3 regions of the Allobosea sp. GW823-FHT01F03 genome follow, and region 3 is predicted to be linked to each of the others. Evidence: predicted binding sites of a transcription regulator. Region 3 holds the regulator's gene; each other region holds the start of a gene.
What was found. The regulator PhoB, encoded in region 3, activates phosphate uptake and scavenging genes when phosphate is short. The targets are predictions, from matches to a motif close to TGTCATNNANCTGTCAT.
Positions count from the first base shown of each region.

Region 1 (6,939 bases), 2.0 Mb from region 3:
CGCGTCACGCCCGCCTCGACGACGCAGTCGAGATCCTCGGCATGGACAGCCACGACCTTCTTCATCTGGCTCATGTCGATGCAGACGCCGCCATAGGGCGCGTTGACATGGCCTTCGAGCGAGGTGCCGGTTCCGAACGCGATCACCGGAACACCGTGCGCCGCACAAAGTTTCACGATGGCGGACACCTCTTCGGTGCTCTGCGGGAAGACCACCGCGTCCGGCGGCTGGTTCGGAATCCAGGTCAGCGTGTGCCCGTGCTGCTGACGAACTGCCAGGCTGGTTACCAGACGGTTACCGAAGCGGGCAGCGAGTTCCTGGGTGACGGCGGCGATCGCCTGCGCTGAAGGCGGCAGCTCTGCGGCAGGGACAGGGGGGGTCTGAGCCATCGCGTCGGGAGAGTGCATTGTCATAACCTGAAAGGATCGCCTAGTCTGGAATCGTTCGGCTTTCGAGCAGCCGCCATGGCGCTGTTTTCCCGCGCGCCGTGAGCGACGGCAAGTGCCAAGCTGCGAAGCCGGGCAGGTCTGTGACGCAGGGCTCCGGGGCGGACTCGCGAGTGACGAAGCGAGAGCAAGAGGAGGCGCCCATGCATGACGAACCCCGCACGACCGCCCTTTTCTTCGCGCCCTTTGTCTCGTCGAACATGCGGGTCGAGCCGCAATGGATCGATTACAACGGCCATCTCAACATGGCCTATTACCACGTCCTGTTCGACCGGGCCGTGGACGAGTTGTTCTCGCTCATCGGCCTCAACCAGGACTATGTCGAGACGCGCAATGCCTCGGTCTTCGCGGCCGAATGCCACATCCTCTACAAACGCGAGCTGACCGAGAGCGACCAGGTTCGCGTCACCGCCCAGTTGATCGCCTTCGACCAGAAGCGGCTGCACTTCTATCTCGAGATGCGCCATGCCAGCGAGGGCTGGCTGGCGGCGACCTCCGAAAACCTCTCGCTGCATGTCGACATGGCGAGCCGCAAGGTCACGCCCTTCCCGGCTGATATCCTCGCCGGCCTCGCCTTGATGAAGGCCGCCCATGCCCGCATGCCGCTGCCGGCCATCGTCGGCCGGATGATCGGCATGCCGGTGAAGACCGCTATCACGGTCGAGGCGATGAGCGGCGAGCGCGAGCGGGAGACGCGCCACTAGCCGTGAGCTTTCGACAGGCGCTCGTCGCTCTCGCTCGACGGGCGCGACCGGGAATTCGGCAGGACGCTCCCGGCGTGCAATAATCCCGGGATTGTCGATCTTGGGCAGGTTCGCATGCCGGCTGCGGTCAACACATTCCTGATCGTGCTCGCGGCCATTTTTCCCGTGGTCAACCCACCGGGCTCGGCCCTCGTCTTCCTCGGGCTGACGCGGGGCGCGACGGCCGAAACCAGGCGCGTTCTCGCCCGCCGCATCGCCGTGAACTCGCTCTTCGTGCTGATGGGCTCGTTCCTTCTCGGCTCGCTCGTGCTCCAGTTCTACGGAATCTCGATCCCCATCCTGCGCGTGGCCGGCGGGCTGATCGTCGCCGTATCCGGCTGGAAACTGCTCAACGAAGGCAGCCAGAAGGATATCGAGGCGTCCGCCGGCGATGTCGCCCGCACGGACCTGATGTCCCAGGCCTTCTACCCGCTGACCCTGCCGCTGACGACGGGCCCCGGCACGATCGCCGTCACGATCAGCATCGGGCTGTCGCGCGTGACCTTCACCGGCGGCTCCGGCGAGCTCCTCTTCGTGCTGGCGAGCCTGCTGGCGATCTTCGTGATCGCGCTCAGCATCTGGTTCTGCTTCGCCTATGCCGTGCGCGTGCAGAAACTGCTCGGGAGAGGCGGCACGGAAATCGCCGTCCGGCTCTCCGCCTTCATCCTGTTCTGTCTCGGCGTGCAGATCCTGTGGTCGGGTCTGAGCGAGCTTCTGACCTCGACATTCGCACACCGGTAGAGGCCGCCGCCCTGCCCCGCCGCTGCCGCACCGGCCGGGCCAGGAACAGGGGCAGCGGACGCCTCAGTCGTCATGGTCCGGGATTTTCAGGATATGGCCGCAGGCCTTGCAATGCACCGCGTCCGGCTCATGGCGCTGGAGGGCGCATTGCGGGCAGGGAAAGGTCACCTTCTGCGGCCGGAACACCGCCTGGGCCAGCCGCACGAACAGCGAGATACCGACGATCATCACCACGATCGAGGTCAGCTTGCCGCCGATGCCCGGCAGGGTGATGTCGCCGAAGCCGGTCGTCGTCACCGTAGCGACGGTGAAATAGAGCGCCTCGACATAGCCGTCGATGCCGGGGCGGCCCATGAAGAAGAAGGTGTAGACGAAGCCGGTGACCACGAAGAGGAAGGTCACGAGGTTGATCAGCGCCCTCGCGACATTCTCCCATTCGCGATAGCGGGTCTCGCGCAGCTGCGACCAGATCAGCCCGCGCTGCGACAGCGACCAGAGCCGCAGGATGCGCAGGAAGCCGAAATTCTCCAGCCATTGCGGGGCCAGCAGCGTCGCCAGGATGAAGAGGTCGAGCAGCATGCTGGGCTGCCGCAACAGCCGCGGGATGTTGGAGGCGGCCAGCATCCGCGCGACGATCTCGATCAGCACGATGGTGGCGACCGTATAGTCGAGCCAGAGAAAGGCCGGCCGGTCGCGCAGCAGCGGCGTCGCGATGAAGAAGCCGATGATCAGAAGATCGACGATCAGGGTCGCGAACTGGAAGCGCAGCGCCGCCGGGGTGCGGCCGTGATAGAGCTGACGCAGGCGATCGCAGGTGCGCTCGAAACGCTCCGACGGCCCAGCCTGATCCTGCGTTTCGCTCATCTGGATGGCGTATCAGCCGAAGGGCCGCGCCGTCCAGATGGCTCAGCCTCGCCGGGTTGCGAGCCCTTGCACAGCATAGCCGCCATAGAGCCGGCGCGTGCCGCTGCTCGCCTCGGCTTCGGCGCAGAGCCGCTCCAGTTCGGCTCCGAGCTCCGGCCGCGGCGTGACCTGGAACAGCGCCAGCCAGCGATTGAGCACAGCCCGGAACGGCCCCGGCAGATGCGCCTGATCGCCGAAGTCGACGATATGAAGCGAGCCGCCCGGCGCCAGCGTCGTGAGCGCCCGCGCCAGCACGGCGCGCCAGGGCGGGATCATCGACAGGGCGTAGGAGATCACGACCCGGTCGAAATCGAGCCGGCCGAACAGGGCTTCCGGCTCGAAACTGGTCGCATCCGCCTGCTTCAGGGTGATGCGGCCGGAAAGCCCGGCCTTGGCCACCGCCCGGCGCGCCGTCGCCAGCATCTCCTCGGAGACGTCGAGCCCGTAGCAGCGCGCCTGCGGATAGGCGCGCGCAATCTTGATCAGGTTTCGCCCCGTCCCGCAGCCGACCTCGAGCACGGCGCCGCCCGTCGGCGGCTGCAGGCCGTCGACCAGCCCATCACGACCGAGCAGGTAGAATTTCCGGGTGGCGTCGTAGATGTGCCGCTGGAAGCGGTACATCCGGTCCATCAGCCCGGCGGCATCATCGCTCTGCCGGACCTCGCTCACGCCTTCACCCCGCCCTGCGTGTAGAGGTGGAAGGCGCCGTAGATCGAGGAGCGGTCGCGCGCGCCGAGTTCGCGGCTGCGGGCTTCATGGTACTGCCATTGCGCCAGGATCGCCTCCGGCACCCGCCCCGGCAGCAGGCGCTCATCGGCGGCGGTGCGGAAGATCACCCGCGCGCCGGGCGCTGCCGTCCGGGTGATCTGCGTCCACAGCGCCGTCAACTCGGCATCGTTCATCCAGTCCTGCGCATCGAGCAGGACATAGCCATGGCAGCTCGCCGCGGGCTGCTGCGCGAGATAGGCCGTGACCGAGCCCTGATGGTAGCCGACCCGGCCGGCACGTGCCCGCACCGTCTCGAAATGGCGCGGCTCGAGATAGGGCGGCACGGAAGCCTCGGGACCGGGGCCATAGCCGCGGCCGAAGGCCTGCCAGGCGAAATAATTGGATTGCAGGTCGAAGCCGCAGGCCAGCCGTTCCAGCCGGTGGCGCAGCACGCCGAGAATTCCGGCATCGCCATCGGCCGCCAGAGCCTCGTATTGCGCCGGCGGGATGCCGAGCCCGTAGAGCGAGGCCGGCTGGCGCACCAGCCAGCGCACCAGCTTCTTCTCGAAGACCGGCGCGAGATGAGCATCGAACAATGCCCGCTGCTCCTCCATCGTCTTCGCCTGCAGCATGATGCGCGGATCGCAACCGAACCGGCGCCCGAGGAAATGCCCGGCACCGATGAAGCGGCCGAGCAGGCCGTGGCGGTAGAAATTGCGGGCGAAGGCCTCGATCCGCCGCCGCCCGATCAGGCTCCGCCCTTCCCAATAGGCGCGACTGACCGCGTCGAGCCGGGGCGCGATCAGCCGGTCATAGGTCTCGACATTCGCCCGCGATTGCGCCTCGCCGAAGAAGCGCCGGAAGGTCGGCTGATCGTCGATCTCGGCCAGTGCCGCGAGCTTGAGATGACCGAGCGCGATATGGGCACCGTTGAGATCGACGGCGCTGATCCTCGCCGGGTCGGCGGTGAGATAGGACAGGATGTTGCAGGAGCCCGAGGCGATCGCGACCAGATGGTCGCCCGGCTGCAGCGCCAGCGCCTCCATGTCGACGACCGGGTCCTCCCAGATCTGCGGATAGACCAGGCCGGAGAAGGCGAGCGTGAACATCCGCTCCAGCAGACCGGCGCGCGACAGCGCCTTGCTGCGATGGACCGCGCTGTTGAGCCCGAGGCTGGTGTTGCGCTTGACCGCCCTGACCGTCTGCGTCACGCCTGCCTCGATGTCATGATTGCGATGGCGAGCCGACTAGAGGAGTCGCGTGACGGTTGGGTGACGCGGTAAGGCTGCGGCGCCGCCGCCTCTCGACGCCTTTGTGATCGGGAGTAGGCTTGCCGCAGGCTGCAATCGCCCTCGCCGATCGCCATATACCGGCGGACCGGAGCAAGCCGCGCAGAAAGGAGCATCGCCATGGGCCTGACGAGCATGTTCGCCAAGCAGAAGAAGCAGGATCACGACTTCCCGTTCCAGCTCTCCGACGCCGAATGGCGGGCGAAACTGACGCCGGAGCAGTATCACGTGCTGCGCAACCACGGCACCGAGCGCGCCGGATCCTGCGCCCTGAATTTCGAGAAACGCGCCGGAACCTTCTCCTGCGTCGGCTGCGACCAACCCCTGTTCCGCTCGCACAAGAAGTTCGAGAGCGGCACCGGCTGGCCGAGCTTCGACCAGCCGCTGGAAGGCGCCGTCGAGACCAGCGAGGATTACAGCTTCGGCATGCATCGGATCGAGGTCCACTGCGCCAATTGCGGCGGCCATCTCGGCCATGTCTTCCCCGACGGCCCGCCCCCGACCGGCCTGCGCTACTGCATCAACGGCGTCGCGATGGATTTCGCCCCTGAAGTGGGGTGAGCACGCTCGCCGTCATGGTCGGGCTTGTCCCGACCATCCACGTCTTCCCTCCTGCAATGCGGTGTTCAAGACGTGGATGCTCGCCACAAGGGCGAGCATGACGGATGAGACTAGGCCAGTTCCGGCACCGCCCGTCGCGCCAGCGCCGCCGCGTCGACGCCATGCGGCAGATCGCCGAAATGGCCCGACCAGCGCCCGGCGAGCCGCGTCGTGACGAAGGCGTCCGCCACCGCATGCGGCGCGTGGCGGATCAGCAGCGCGCCCTGCAGCATCAGCGCCAGCCGCTCGGTCAGCCGCCTTGCCTGGCCCTCGTGGCGGATGAGCTCGGGCAGGTCGCCCTCCAGCGCCTGCAGCGCCGCATCATAGCGCCTGTCCTGCCCCGAGGCCGCATGCAGCTCCTTGAGCAGTGCCTGCAATGAGCCGGGCTCGCGTTCGAGCGAGCGCAGCACGTCGAGGCAGATGACATTGCCCGAGCCTTCCCAGACCGAGTTGAGCGGTGCCTCGCGATAATGCCGTGCCATCGGGTTCTCCTCGATGAAGCCGTTGCCGCCATGGCATTCCAGCGCCTCGACCACCACGGCGGGCGTGCGCTTCGCCACCCAGTATTTGGCCAGGGGCGCGCCGATCCGCGCCAGCAGCTTCTCGCTCTCCGAGTGCTCCTGCCGGTCGACCGCGGCGAACAGCCGGAAGGCGAGCCAGGCGGCGGCTTCCGTCTCGATCGCGAGGTCGGCGATGACGTTCTGCATGATCGGCTGGTCGATCAGGAGGCGCTGGAAGGCGCTGCGGTGCCGGGCGTGATGCGCGGCGAGCGCAACCGCCTGCCGCATCAACCCGGCGGAGGCGGCGGCGATGTCGAGCCTTGTATTGTGGTTCATCGACAGCCCGGTCCGCAGGCCCCGGCCGGGATCGCCGAGCATATGGCCGATGGCGCCGCGGAACTCGACCTCGGAGGAGGCATTCGAGCGGTTGCCGCATTTATCCTTCAGGCGCTGGATCGCGATGCCGTTGCGCACGCCATCGGGCAGCCAGCCCGGCACCACGAAGCAGGAAATCCCCTCCTCCGTCTTCGCCAGCGTCAGGAAGACGTCGGAATGCGGCACCGAGAAGAACCATTTGCTGCCATGCAGCGAATAGGTTCCGTCGCGATTGTCATAGGCGATGGTCTGGGTCTGGCGCAGATCCGAGCCCCCCTGCGTCTCGGTCATCGCCATGCCGACAGTGGCGCCCGTCTTGCCCGCCGCCGGCCCTTGCCTGCCATCATAGCTTTTCGAGGAGATCAGCCCGCCCCATTCCGCCCAGCGCGCCCAGTCCTGCCTGAGCACGGGAATGGCGGAATAGGTCATCGAGATCGGGCAGCAGATGCCGCTCTCGCAGCCATACCAGAGATATTGCAGACCGGCCCGCGCCACCTGTGCCCCCGGGCCGGGCTTGTTCCAGGCCAGCGCATGCGTCTCCTGGCCGATGGCGCGGGCCATCAGCGCATGCCAGGCCGGATGGAACGCGATCTCGTCGATGCGGTTGCCGAAACGGTCATGGCTGCGCAATTCC
Region 1 is NZ_CM179505.1:2,294,750-2,301,688, reverse strand. It holds gene AC3RCC_RS10875 (FAD-binding oxidoreductase) at 1-407, opposite strand, end outside; gene AC3RCC_RS10870 (thioesterase family protein) at 590-1,150, shown strand; gene AC3RCC_RS10865 (MarC family protein) at 1,265-1,930, shown strand; gene AC3RCC_RS10860 (potassium channel family protein) at 1,994-2,794, opposite strand; gene AC3RCC_RS10855 (class I SAM-dependent methyltransferase) at 2,837-3,454, opposite strand; gene AC3RCC_RS10850 (BtaA family protein) at 3,499-4,752, opposite strand; gene msrB (peptide-methionine (R)-S-oxide reductase MsrB) at 4,951-5,391, shown strand; gene AC3RCC_RS10840 (acyl-CoA dehydrogenase family protein) at 5,502-6,939, opposite strand, start outside.
Region 1: a site for PhoB is predicted at 4,802-4,818, ahead of AC3RCC_RS10850 (BtaA family protein). Genes of this name have one in related genera too.

Region 2 (6,939 bases), 2.4 Mb from region 3:
CGCCTCGATCGATTCCAGCATGGTGGCATCGGCGCGCTCGACCAGCCGCACGAACTCGCTCGCCTCGCGCGCCGGCACGGTATAGCCATGCATGACATTGAGCGGATAGCCCGACTGGCGCTGGTGCAGCGTCGCCAGCGCGCGCCAGGTGCCGCCGACCGCGAAGAAATCGCGGCCGCGCATCGCGGCGAGCTGGGGATGGCCGTCGAGATCCTCGCGCACGATCTTCTCGGCCGCCTTGATCGAGTTCTGCGAGCGGTCCATCAGCGCAAGGCCGCCGAGCGCAAGGCTGACGCCCTCCCCGACCCTGCTGCCGTCGACGGCCACGAGCTCGAGCGAACCGCCCCCGAGATCGCCGACCACGCCGTTCGGCCGGTCGAAGCCCGAGATGACGCCGAGCGCCGAGAGATAGGCCTCGCGATCGCCCGAGATCAGCTCGATCGGCTGGCCGACCGCCGCCTCGGCCCGGGCGATGAAATCCGGGCCGTTCGAAGCATAGCGCGCCGCGGCCGTGGCGATGACGCGCAATTGCGCGACATGCATCGCCTCGCAGAGGATGCGGAAGCGGACCAGCGCCGCCAGGGCCTTCTCGACGGCGGCGGCGGCGAGCATGCCGGTCGTCGCGACCTGACGACCGAGCCCCGCCATCTCCTTCTCGTTGAAAACCTGCCCCGGTGCCCGGGACAGGTTCTCATAGACGACGAGGCGGACCGAATTCGAACCGATATCGATGATCGCGACGGTGTCACCCAGACTCAAGCGACCTTGTGCCTGCTCAGGCCTTCTTGCCGGAACGGCGGGAAAGGCTGCGAGGACTTGAACTGGAGAGTGATTTTCCACGACCGGACAGGCTCGGATTCGTCATGAAATACTTGTGGGCGTTGAACGACTCTTCGGCCGATGGCGGGACAATGCGTCGCGAGCCGCCATCGGGCAAGATGGTCCAGCTCTGTTCGTTGTCGAGAAAATTCGCCAGCATGATCTGCTCGAGCAGCTGCTGGTGCACGGTGGGGTTGAGGATCGGCGTCAGCGCCTCCACCCGGCGGTCGAGGTTGCGCGGCATCAGATCGGCCGAGGAGATATAGAGCTTGGCGCGCGGCGAAGGCATGCCGTGCCCGGCACCGAAGGCGTAGACGCGGGTATGCTCGAGGAAGCGCCCGACGATCGACTTAACCCGGATGTTCTCGGAAAGTCCGGGCACGCCGGGACGCAGGCAACAGATGCCGCGCACGACGAAATCGATCTGCACGCCGGCCTGGCTGGCATCGTAGAGCGCGTCGATGATCTCGGGATCGACCAGCGAATTGCACTTGCCCCAGATCGCGCCCTTCCGGCCGGCCTTCACATGCGCGACCTCCTCGGCGATGTCGTCGAGCAGCCTTTTCTTCAGGTTCACCGGCGAGACCGCCATGCGCTCGAGCTCGGCCGGCTCGGCATAGCCGGTGATGAAATTGAAAATCCGTGCCACGTCCTGCGCCATCACCGGATCGGCGGTGAAGAAGGAGACGTCGGTGTAGATGCGCGCCGTGATCGGGTGATAGTTGCCGGTCGCGATATGGCAGTAGGTCGTGAGCTGCCCGGCCTCACGGCGCACCACCATCGAGAGCTTGGCGTGGGTCTTGAGCTCGATGAAGCCGTAGACCACCTGCACGCCGGCGCGCTCGAGATCGCGCGCCCAGCGGATATTGGCCTCCTCGTCGAAGCGGGCCTTGAGCTCGACCAATGCAGTGACCGACTTGCCGGCCTCGGCGGCTTCGGCCAGGGCCTGGACGATCGGCGAGTTCGAGGACGTTCGGTAGAGCGTCTGCTTGATCGCCACGACATTGGGATCGCGCGCCGCCTGCTGCAGGAACTGGACGACGACGTCGAAGCTCTCATAGGGGTGATGGACGATTAGGTCCTTCTGACGGATGGCCGCGAAGCAGTCGCCGCCATGCTCGCGGATCCGCTCGGGGAAGCGAGCATTATAGGGCTTGAACTTCAGGTCCGGCCGGTCGACGCCGACGAGCTGCGAAAGCTCGTTGAGGCCGATCATGCCGTCGACGATCACGATCTCGTCAGGATCGACCCGCAGCTCGCGCACGATCAGCTGGCGCAGATGGTCCGGCGTGTCGGCGTGCAGTTCGAGGCGGATCACGACGCCGCGTCGGCGCTGCTTGAGCATGCTCTCGAAGACGCGGACCAGGTCCTCCGCCTCCTCCTCGATGTCGAGATCGGAGTCGCGGATGATGCGGAAGGAGCCGGTTCCCTTGACCTCGTAGCCGGGGAAGAGCTTGCCGATGAACAGCGCGACGAGGTCCTCGAGCATGATGAAGCGCTGCACGCCCTCGCGCGCCAGATCGGGCACCTCGATGAAGCGGTCGATCTTGCCGGGGACGCGGATCAACGCGTCGAGCGCGCGCCCGTCGCTGATGCGCTCGAGCGCGAGCGCCAGGCTGAAGCCGAGATTGGGGATGAACGGGAAGGGATGGGCCGGGTCGATCGCCAGCGGCGTCAGCACGGGAAAGACATAGTGGAGGAAGCGGTCCTCGAGCCAGACTCGCTCCTGCGGGCCGATATCGGCCGCCTTCAGCAACAGGATACGGTTGTCCTGCAGGTCCTGCCTGAGCTCGACCCAACGGGTCTGCTGGTCGCGCGTCAGGTCGGAGACCGCCGCGCCCAGCGCGACGAGCTGCTCGGCCGGGCTCAAGCCGTCCTGGCTCGGCGTGACCACGCCGGCCTTGAGCTGCTCACGCAGGCCGGAGACCCGGACCATGAAGAACTCGTCGAGATTGTTCGCCGAGATCGAGAGGAAGCGCAGCTGTTCGAGCAGGGGATGATTGCGATTGGAGGCCTCCTCCATCACGCGGCGGTTGAACTGCAGCCAGGACAATTCGCGATTCATGAAGCGCTGCGGCGACCGGCGCAGCTCATGATCGACGGTAAGTGCCGTAATCTCCGGTACCGGTGTCGCTGCCCGCGAAGCCGCCGCCTCGGCCAGATCCTGGTTCATTCGCCTCGCCTTCGCCGCTGCCGCTCGTGTCACTGCCGATCCTGTAGCTGTCATCTGTGTCGGTTTGCCGTCGGCCGACCATCGGCCCACCCATCCTCAAGGCATCCTAGCGTAACGCTTCGATGACATTCGAGGCCCAGCGCCATGAGCAGGGCTCGCGACGACCCCGCTCGCAACGCCATCTCATGACGGTTGCGCATGCCGTGCGGCCCGCTGCCGCAATTGCCGCGCGAACGGCTCGGGAACCTTGCGCTCACCCCCGCTCTCCTGTTTTGGTCGCATGCGAATCCCGCATGCCGCGCCAGATATTTCCAGAGAACGATCTTGTCAGAACCCTCCGCCGCCGCCGACCATGACGACATCGTCTACCCCTCGGCCATACCCTTTGCCCTGGCGCACCTGGCCGGCCTCGGCGCGTTCTGGAGCGGCGTGACCGCGACCTCGCTCTGGCTCTGCTTCGGACTCTACTGGCTGCGCATGTTCGCGGTCACGGCAGGCTATCACCGCTACTTCTCGCATCGCTCCTACAAGACCAGCCGCATCGGCCAGTTCGTCCTCGCCTTCCTCGCGCAGTCGACGGCGCAGAAGAGCGTGATCTGGTGGGCCTCGAAGCACCGGCACCATCACCGCTTCGCCGACACCGAGCACGACGTGCACTCGCCGGTCCAGAGATCCTTCTTCTATTCGCATGTCGGCTGGATCTTCAGCCGCCAGCATCACGAGTTCGACGCTTCCACCGTCACCGACCTGACCCGGTTTCCCGAGCTTCGGCTGCTGCACCGTTTCGAGCTCGCGCCGGCGATCCTGCTCGCCCTCGCCTGCTTCGCCATCGATGGCTGGTCCGGCCTGTTCGTCGGCTTCTTCATCTCGACCGTGCTGGTCTATCACGGCACCTTCTGCATCAACTCGCTGGCGCATGTGCATGGCGACAAGCACTATGTCACCGGAGACGAGAGCCGGAACAATTGGTGGCTGGCGATCATCACCATGGGCGAAGGCTGGCACAACAACCACCATGCCTATCAGTACAGCGTGCGCCAGGGCTTTCGCTGGTGGCAGTGGGACCCGACCTATTACCTGATCCTCGGCCTGTCGAAGCTGCGCCTGGTCTGGGATCTGAAGGCGCCGCCGCAGGCCGTGGTCGACCGCTCGCAGGCCCTGCCACCGCGCGTGATCGAGCGTTCGGCCGAGCGCCTTGCAGCCTCCGTGCCGGTCGACCGCATCGTGCAGGGCCTGCGCGAGGCCTATGCCGGCACGCCGGCACTACCCGGACTGCATTTGCCGGAATTGCATCTGCCGACGCTGACCCTGCCGGAGCTGCGCGAGGCGCTCGCGACCATGCAGGCCCGTGCCGGCGAGCGGCTCTCCGCGATCCAGGCCCAGGCCCATGAGGCGATGGCGCACTGGCATGTGCCGGCGCTGCCGAGCCGCGAGGAGCTGACGGAGAAGGCGGCGGCGATGTTCGTCAAGACGCCGTCGCTCGACGCCATCGCGGCGCGTGCGCACGACATGCTGGTCGAGGCGATCCATGCCCGGCTGGTGGCGCCCCCGGCTGCCGCCAAGGCCTGAGGCCTATTCGGCGTCGAACAGGCTGGCCGCGACCTCGCTCGCCATGGCGCGGGTGACGCGGCGGCCGCGCTCCAGCGAGAGCCGGTCGATGGCGTCGACCAGGTCCCGCGCCGCGGCGAAAGAGCGCTCCATGCGCAGCGCCAGCGCCTCGATCGTGCCGGTGTCGACGATCAGCTGCCGGTCGACGAAGAGCTTGACCAGCAGCGCCCGCAGCAAAGCGTCGTCAGGCGCCGCGATCTCGGCTGCCGGCGCGAGCCGCAGGCGCGAGAGCAGGTCCGGCACGCTCAGCCCCCATTGATCCGGGGCCGTTCGCGCCGTCAGCAAGGCGAAGCCGCCGCGCGCCTTGACGGCGTTGAGCAGGTGGAAGAGCGCCCGCTCGTCGAGCCGGCCGGCATCGCAATCCTCGATGACCAGCGCCCCGCCGGAGGCCAGATGCGGCACCTTGCCCTCGTCGATTTCGCTGGCCTGCAGCGTCCAGGCATGCGCCTGCGCCGCCCAGATCGCGGCAAGATGGGTCTTGCCCGAACCCTCCGGCCCGATGAGGCGCAGCCAGGCATCCGGCCAGGCCGGCCAGCTCTCGACCAGCCCATAGGCCTGCTCATTGGACGGGCCGACGAGAAAATCCTCGACGCCGTGCCGGCTGTCGACCGGCAGGTCGAAAGCGAGCTGACGCGGCCGGCGCGGCGGCTCAGTTCCCGGCATGATTGTCCGAACCGGTGGCGACGAGCTTCTGATCGGGCCGGCCGCGATAGAGATCGCTGGCCAGATACTGACGCAGCGCAAAGCGCATCAGCACGCCGATGACGGCCGCCAGCGGCACCGCCAGCAGGAGCCCGACGAAACCGAACAGCGAACCGAAGGCGAGCAGCGCGAACATCAGCCAGACCGGATGCACGCCGATGGAGTCGCCGACCAGCTTGGGCTGGAGGATGTTGCCCTCGAAGAACTGACCGGCGGCGAAGACCGCGAGCGTCGCCAGCGGCATCGTCCAATCCGGCCAGAACTGCACGATCGCGACGCCGACCGACAGCACAAGCCCGGTCAGCGAGCCGACATAGGGGATGAAGGAGAGGAAGCCGGAGATGATGCCGATCAGGGCGCCGAAATTGACGCCGAGCAGCGAGAGACCGACCGCATAGAACAGCCCGAGCAGTACGCAGACCAGCGCCTGCCCGCGCAGGAAGCCGGCGATGGCAGTGTCCATCTCGTGCAGCAGGCCGCGGATCGTGTCGCGGTGATCGCGTGGCAGCCAGCCATCGACGGTCTCGACCATGCGGTCCCAATCGGCGAGCAGGTAGAAGGCGATGACCGGCGTCAGCACCAGCAGCGAGAAGACACCGATGATCGCGGTCCCGCCCGACCAGAGCGATTGCAGGAGCCCGCCGACCCATTTGGTCGCCTCGCCGACGAAATTGCCGAGCTGGCTCTGGGCATCCTCGGCGAGCTTGGTCCCGCCGAAGCGCTCGAGCAGCGGCGCGCCACGCTCCATGACCAGCGCCTGCAGCTTGGCGGCGACTTCAGGCAGGCGCGCGACGAGGCCGGCGAGCTGCTGACTCAGCAATGGCAGCAGCAGCACCAGCGTCATTACGAAGAACAGCAGGAAGACGCAGAGGATGACGATGGTCGCGGTCAGGCGGCGCATGCCGAGCCGCTCCAGCCTGTCCGCCAGCGGATCGAGCAGATAGGCCAGTGCCAGCGCCGCGATGAACGGCAAGAGCACGTCGCGCAACAGCAAGAGCGCCAGCACGAAGGCCGCAAGGGTGAGAGCCCAGAAGGCGAGTTGACGCTGAAGACTCATCCGCTGTCCTGAACTCGCCGTTACGCATTGTCCGCAGGGCCCGGTGGGCCGGCCGGGCCCCTAGAGAATAGGAGCGTACCGGCAAGGTTCCAAGCTCAGGCCGCCATATGGCGCAGCCAGAAGGCGAGGTAGGCCGCCATGGAACCGACCGTCAAGAGCGCGACGGTGAGCTGCGCGACCGGGATCGCAGGGCCGAGATCAAGCCCGAAGGCGCGCGAGCCCAGCATCAGCGCAGCAAAGCTGAGCTGCGCCGCCGTATTGAGCTTGCTGACGGCGAAGGGCGCGATCTCGAGCGGCCTCTCCATCAGCCAGGAGAGGATCACGGCGGTGACGATCATGATGTCGCGCGAGACGACCAGGATGACGAGCCAGGCCGGTATGGCGCCGACCATGGCGAGGGTGATGTAGATCGAGACGATCAGCGCCTTGTCGGCGACGGGGTCGAGATAGGCGCCGAGCTCGCTTGCCATGTCGAAGCGCTTGGCGATGAAACCGTCGATCGCGTCGGAAATCCCGGCCGCGACGAACAGCAGGAAGGCGGCCAGCCAGCGTTCGTTGATGATCATCACGATCACGAGGG
Region 2 is NZ_CM179505.1:3,534,485-3,541,423, forward strand. It holds gene ppx (exopolyphosphatase) at 1-759, opposite strand, end outside; gene AC3RCC_RS16980 (RNA degradosome polyphosphate kinase) at 776-3,046, opposite strand; gene AC3RCC_RS16985 (acyl-CoA desaturase) at 3,317-4,561, shown strand; gene AC3RCC_RS16990 (P-loop NTPase family protein) at 4,565-5,263, opposite strand; gene AC3RCC_RS16995 (AI-2E family transporter) at 5,250-6,359, opposite strand; gene AC3RCC_RS17000 (CDP-alcohol phosphatidyltransferase family protein) at 6,455-6,939, opposite strand, start outside.
Region 2: a site for PhoB is predicted at 3,104-3,120, ahead of AC3RCC_RS16980 (RNA degradosome polyphosphate kinase). Genes of this name have one in related genera too.

Region 3 (6,939 bases):
TCCTGTACTCGCGCTCGCCCTCGGGCCTCGGCATCCTGACCGCCGGCATCATCCTGGCGTTCATGATCATCCCGTTCATCGCCTCGATCACCCGCGACATGCTCGAGCAGATTCCCTCGGTGCTGCGCGAAAGCGCCTACGGCATCGGGGCGACGACCTGGGAGGTCGTGCGCCACGTGCTCGTGCCGCAGGCCGGCGTCTCGATCATCGGCGCGATCATGCTCGGCCTCGGCCGCGCCCTCGGCGAGACCATGGCGGTGACCTTCGTCGTCGGTAACGCCAACCGGCTCTCGGCCTCGGTGATGGACCCCGGCTCGACCATCGCCTCGCGCATCGCCAACGAGTTCAACGAGGCGCTCGGCCTGCAGCTGCACGCGCTGATCGCGCTCGGCTGCATCCTGTTCTTCGTCACCTTCGTCGTCCTGGTCATCGCGCGTATCCTCGTCGCGCGCGTCAAGTCCTTCTGAGGGAAGCGCAACCGATGAACCAGACGCCTCCTGCCGCCCCCGCGATGACCCCGGAAGTGCCCTGGGGCCGCGTCCGTCCGGCACGCCGCAATGCCGACCGGCTGATGAAGATCATCGCCACGGCGTTCACCCTCGTCGCCATCACCGTGCTGTTCTGGATCCTCGGCATGCTGGTGGTGAAGGGCATCGGCGGGCTTTCGGCCGGCACCTTCACGCAGGTGACGCCCGGCCCCGGTTCCGAGGGCGGCGGCCTTGCCAACGCCATCGTCGGCTCGGCCGTGCTGACCTTTCTCGGCATCGCGCTGGCGACGCCGATCGGCGTGCTCGCCGGGACCTATCTCGCCGAGTACGGCCGGGGCTCGAAGCTCGCCAACCTGATCCGCTTCATCAACGACATCCTGCTCTCGGCGCCCTCGATCCTGATCGGCCTGTTCGTCTACGTCATCCTGGTCGAGCCCTTCCGCGGCTATTCCGGCTGGGCCGGCGGCGTCGCGCTCGGCATCATCGCGATCCCGGTCATCGTGCGCACCACCGAGGACATGCTGCGCCTCGTGCCGGCGCCGCTGCGCGAGGCCGGCTCGGCCCTCGGCGCCCCGCCTTCGGTGGTCATCACCGCGATCACCTGGCGGGCCGCGAAGTCCGGCATGGTCACCGGCATCCTGCTGGCGCTGGCGCGCATCGCCGGCGAGACGGCGCCGCTGCTCTTCACCGCGCTGAACAATAATTTCTGGTTCTCGCCGACCCTGGTCGGCGGCGTCTCCAACCTGCCGGTGACGATCTATCAGTTCGCCTCGGCCCCTTACGAGAACTGGCAGCAGCTCGCCTGGGCCGGTTCGCTGATCATCACCGTCTCGATCCTTTTGCTCTCGCTTATCGCCCGGCGCATCGTGCGCGGCGGCAAGTGAGCACCACGTCCGATCGGAAGGAACATGTCGATGCTCTCGACCCTGGAACTCAGCCCGCAGGTCCTCGACGCCCAGGCGCCGATCCGGATCGCGGTGAAGAACCTCGATTTCTACTATGGCGAGCACAAGGCGCTGAAGAACGTCAATCTCAGCTTCCGTGACCGCCACGTCACCGCGCTGATCGGCCCCTCCGGCTGCGGCAAGTCGACCCTGCTGCGCATCTTCAACCGGATCTACTCGCTCTATCCGGAGCAGCGCGCCACCGGCGAGGTCCTGCTCGACGGCCGCAACGTCATCTCCAACGATGTCGACGTCAACGAGCTGCGCTCGCGCATCGGCATGGTCTTCCAGAAGCCGACGCCCTTCCCGATGTCGATCTACGACAACGTCGCCTTCGGCATCCGCCTCTACGAGAAGCCGCCGAAATCGGAGCTCGACGACCGCGTCGAGGGCGCGCTGCGCCGCTCCGCCCTGTGGGACGAGGTCAAGGACAAGCTGAAGAGCTCCGGCATGGGGCTCTCCGGCGGCCAGCAGCAGCGCCTGTGCATCGCCCGCACCATCGCCCAGAAGCCCGAGGTGATCCTGTTCGACGAGCCGACTTCGGCCCTCGACCCGATCTCGACCGGCAAGATCGAGGACCTGCTGGAGCAGCTGAAGAGCGACTTCACCATCGTCATCGTCACCCACAACATGCAGCAGGCGGCGCGCGTCTCGCAGTACACCGCCTTCATGTATCTCGGCGAGGTCGTCGAGTTCGACGCGACCAACACCATCTTCATGAACCCCAACAAGAAGCAGACGCAGGACTACGTCACCGGCCGCTTCGGCTGAGCCCTGCCGTTCCGCTCGCCCTCGAAGGATTCGCCCCGATGTCCGACCATATCGTCCGCTCCTATGATGCCGACCTCGAAGGGCTGCGCCGCAGCCTGGCCGAGATGGGCGGCATGTCCGAGCGCATGCTCGGCGACTCCACCGTGGCGCTGGTGCGCCGCGACACGGCGCTGGCCCAGAAGGTGATCACCGCCGACCAGCGGCTCGACAATCTCCAGCGCGATGTCGAGGAGAAGGCGGTGCTGACCATCGCCCGGCGCCAGCCGCTCGCCAACGACCTGCGCGAGCTGATCTCGGCGATCCGCATCGCCGCTGACATCGAGCGCGTCGGCGACCTCGCCAAGAACATCGCCAAGCGCGCGGTCGCGATCTCCGGCCAGTTCTCGCCGCCGCACCGCGCCGTGGTCGGGCTCGAGCATATGAGCCGTCTGGTCCAGGCGCAGCTCAAGGACGTGCTCGACGCCTATGCCGCCAGCAACGAGCAGAAGGCGATGGAGGTCTGGCGCCGCGACGACGAGATCGACGCGCTCTACACCTCGCTCTTCCGCGAGCTCCTGACCTATATGATGGAAGATCCGCGCAACATCACCTTCTGCACGCATCTTCTGTTCTGCGCCAAGAACGTCGAGCGCATCGGCGATCACACCACCAACATCGCCGAGACGATCCATTACCTGATCACCGGCCAGTCGGTGGAGGAGAGCCGGCCCAAGCTCGACACCACCAACATCCTGGTCGACCTGCCCGCGGCCAATGGCTGAGCGGATGGGCGCCTGAGCGGAGGCTCGACATGCCTGCACGCATCCTGATCGTCGAGGATGAGGAGCCGCTGACCCTGCTGCTCCGCTATAATCTCGAGGCCGAGGGCTTCGAGGTCGACACCGTCGCGCGCGGCGACGATGCCGAGCTGCATTTGCGCGACCATACCCCTGACCTCGTCCTGCTCGACTGGATGCTGCCCGGCCTTTCCGGCATCGAGCTCTGCCGGCGCCTGCGCGCCCGGCGCGACACGGAGCGGGTGCCGATCATCATGCTGACGGCGCGCGGCGAGGAGACCGAGCGGGTGCGCGGCCTCGCCACCGGCGCCGACGATTATGTCGTCAAGCCGTTCTCGCTGCCGGAGCTGATCGCCCGCATCCAGGCGCTGCTGCGCCGGGTCAAGCCCGGCCATGTCGTCGGCATGCTGACCGCCGGCGATCTCGAGCTCGACCGGACGACGCGGCGGGTGCGCCGGGCAGGCGCCGAATTGCATCTCGGTCCGACCGAGTTCCGCCTGCTCGAATTCCTGATGCAGGCCCCGGGCCGGGTCTATTCGCGGGCCCAACTGCTCGACGCCGTCTGGGGCCGCGACGTCTATATCGACGAGCGCACCGTCGACGTCCATGTCGGGCGCCTGCGCAAGGCGATCACCCCCGACGACGCCAAGGACCCGCTGCGCACCGTGCGCGGCGCCGGCTACGCCTTCGACGAGACGTTCGCGCGAAGCTGAGCGCCAAGTCTGCCCTCATCCTTCGAGGCGCAATCTGCGATCGCTCCTCAGGATGAGGGCTGGAGGTTCGACGCTCAGCGCGGCGCGGCGACGATCACCGCTGCGCCGGCGAGGCAAAGGACTGCGCCCGTGAGGTCGAAACGGTCCGGCGGCACCTTCTCGACCAGCCACATCCAGCCCAGCGACGCGACGATGTAGACCCCGCCATAGGCGGCGAAGGCCCGGCCGGCGGCGGCGCTGTCGATCAGCGTCAAGAGCCAGGCGAAGAGCGCCAGCGCCAGAAGCCCCGGCAGCAGCCACCAGGCCGATTTGCCGAGCTTGAGCCAGGCCCAGAACGAGAAGCAGCCGGCGATCTCGGCCAGCGCGGCCCCCAGATAGATCGCGAAACTGGTCATGGCGCTGCGGCGAAGCTGGCCGCGAGCCGGGCGAAGACCGGACGGTAGGCTTCCGAGGCGAGCGGCGACAGCTCGCGGGCCTCGGCGAGGTCGAACCAGCGGATCTCGCTGTGCTCGTCATTGCTGATCCGGGCTTCGCCCACCCAGCCGGTCACCGCGAACAGATGCCACAGAGCCGGGGTGACGCCGTCGCTCTCGGTCGTCTCGATGGTGGTCAAGCGCGTGAAGCTGGTCGGCTCGATACCGATCTCCTCCTGCAATTCGCGTCTCAGTGCCTGCTCGATCGTCTCGTCGGGCTCGACATGCCCGCCGATCGTGTCCCAGCAGGACGGTCTGTTGCGGCGATGCGGGGCTCTCAGTCCGAGCAGGATGTCTCCGCCCCGGATCGTCAGGGCGCAGGCATATTCGACGGGCGCGGGACGTTCTGCGGTGCGCATCGGCGTCTCTCCACCAATGGAAAAGCCGGCCCGAGGGCCGGCTTCAATTCTTCTACACAGGGGTGCCGGGTCAGGCGCGCACCTTGCTGCGGTCGCGGCGCCGGTCGGCCGCCGGCTGGTAGGCGATGCGGGCATGATAGCCGCAATAGGGCATGCCGGTCAGCGAGCGGCCGCCGCAGAAGCGGAATTCCGGCGAGGTCGGGTCGCCCATCGGCCAGCGGCACATATATTCGCGCAGGTCCATGATGGTGACACGCTCGGAGAACGGGATCACCACCTCCTCGGCCGGGGCCGCCGGGACGTGCTCCGCTTCCGGTTCCGCCTCGATCTCCGGGACGAATTGCGGGGCGAGCGCCGTGTTGCCGCGGGTCATGCCGCCGCTCGCGGCGGCAGGGCTCGCCATCGGATGGGCCGGCGGACGCGTCGTCGGCTTGCGCGGGCGCGGCGCGGCCGAGCCGGGATTCTTGGCGCGGCCCGAAAGGCCGAGGCGGTGGACCTTGCCGATGACAGCATTGCGGGTGACGCTGCCGAGTTCGCCGGCGATCTGGCTGGCGCTCAGTCCGTCATTCCAGAGCTTCTTGAGCAGTTCGACGCGTTCGTCGGTCCAGGCTCCAGCTTCGCTCATCGATTTCACCTGTCTTCGTCATGCCTCGCCATAGCCCGGCGACGCATAGGAAAAGATCATGGCGGAATCCGATATCGGCAGCGCCCGTCGAAGAACGGAAACCGCTACGCTCGGAACTGACGATACTGGAGACGCCGCACGAGATGTCGTATCTGACGAGGCCGACCATACAAGATGGCTTGACTCGGCCACAAGAGTCGCCGAATCGGAAATCGTCTTTTCCCCAGACAAAGCTTCGATCCCGCAGTCAGGTGAGTCTATTTGGCAACGCTGCGGCGCCCGGCCGGAATTGACAGTGCCGGACCGCTTTTGCATAGTCTTCTCAATGCGGCCGCCCTTGGGGCGGCGCTTATGTTTTGAGCGATCCGGACTTTCGAGCGATGCGGCTGACGGCGCGACGAGAAAACGGGAAAGGCCTGCGACGATAACGTCGCCGCGGGGTCGCATCGTGCTGGCAGATCGCCGCCGCGCCCCGAACCACCGCTTCACACCCCGGCGCCCAGCGCTTTCCGTTACGTTCCGTCGCGAGGACCTCGCTCCATGAGCTCCGCTTCCGTTTCCGCCAATGCCTCCGTTCTGCTGCCGACCTATGCGCGCGCACCCGTCGCCTTCGAGCGCGGCGAAGGTGCCTGGGCGATCACCGCCGATGGCCAGCGCTATCTCGATTTCGGCGCCGGCATCGCCGTCAACGCGCTCGGCCACGCCCATCCGCATCTGGTCAAGGCGCTGACCGAGCAGGCCCAGCGCATCTGGCACACCTCCAATCTCTACGCGATGCCGGACGGCGAGAAGCTCGCCCGCCGGCTCTGCGAGGCGACCTTCGCCGAGCGCGTCTTCTTCACCAATTCGGGCGCCGAGGCGAACGAATGCGCGATCAAGATGGCGCGCAAATACCATGCGGCGCAGGGCCATCCCGAGCGCTACCGCATCGTCACCTTCGAGGGCGCCTTCCACGGCCGCACGCTGGCGACCATCGCCGCCGGCGGCCAGCAGAAATACATCGACGGCTTCGGCCCCAAGGTCGACGGCTTCGACCAAGTGCCCTTCGACGACGAGGCGGCGCTGCGCGCGGCGATCACGCCGGAGACCGCGGCGCTGATGATCGAGCCGATCCAGGGCGAGGGCGGCCTGCGCTCGGTGCCGATGCGCTTCCTCAAGCTGCTGCGCCAGCTCTGCGACGAGCACGGCCTGCTCCTGATCTTCGACGAGATCCAGACCGGCGTCGGCCGTACCGGCAAGTTCTTCGCCTATGAGCACAACGGCGTCGCGCCCGACATCATGTCGATCGCCAAGGGCATCGGTGGCGGCTTTCCGATGGGCGCCTGCCTCGCCACCGAGGCGGCGGCGGCCGGCATGGTGCTCGGTACGCATGGCACCACCTTCGGCGGCAATCCGCTGGCCATGGCGGTCGGCAACGCCGTGCTCGACGTCATTCTCGAGCCCGGCTTCATCGAACACGTCGCCCAGATCAGCCTGCGGCTGAAGCAGTCGCTCGCCGAGCTCAAGGACAAGCATCCCGACGTGATCGAGGAGATCCGCGGCCAGGGCCTGATGCTCGGCCTCAAGCTGCGCACCCCGAACACCGATTTCGTCGCCGAGGCGCGCGCCGCCGGCCTGCTCGTCGTCGCCGCCGGCGACAATGTCGTGCGCCTGCTGCCGCCGCTGATCATCGGCGATGCCGAGGTCGGCGAGGCGCTCGCGCGGCTCGACAAGGCCGCCGGCGCCGTCGAGGCGACGCTGGCCCGGCCGGCGGCGGAATGAGCATGGGGACTCCAGTGCGTCACTTCCTC
Region 3 is NZ_CM179505.1:277,741-284,679, reverse strand. It holds gene pstC (phosphate ABC transporter permease subunit PstC) at 1-467, shown strand, start outside; gene pstA (phosphate ABC transporter permease PstA) at 482-1,372, shown strand; gene pstB (phosphate ABC transporter ATP-binding protein PstB) at 1,397-2,203, shown strand; gene phoU (phosphate signaling complex protein PhoU) at 2,242-2,964, shown strand; gene phoB (phosphate regulon transcriptional regulator PhoB) at 2,994-3,692, shown strand; gene AC3RCC_RS01325 (YnfA family protein) at 3,767-4,087, opposite strand; gene AC3RCC_RS01320 (NUDIX hydrolase) at 4,084-4,524, opposite strand; gene AC3RCC_RS01315 (GcrA family cell cycle regulator) at 4,595-5,149, opposite strand; gene AC3RCC_RS01310 (aspartate aminotransferase family protein) at 5,690-6,910, shown strand; gene argF (ornithine carbamoyltransferase) at 6,913-6,939, shown strand, end outside.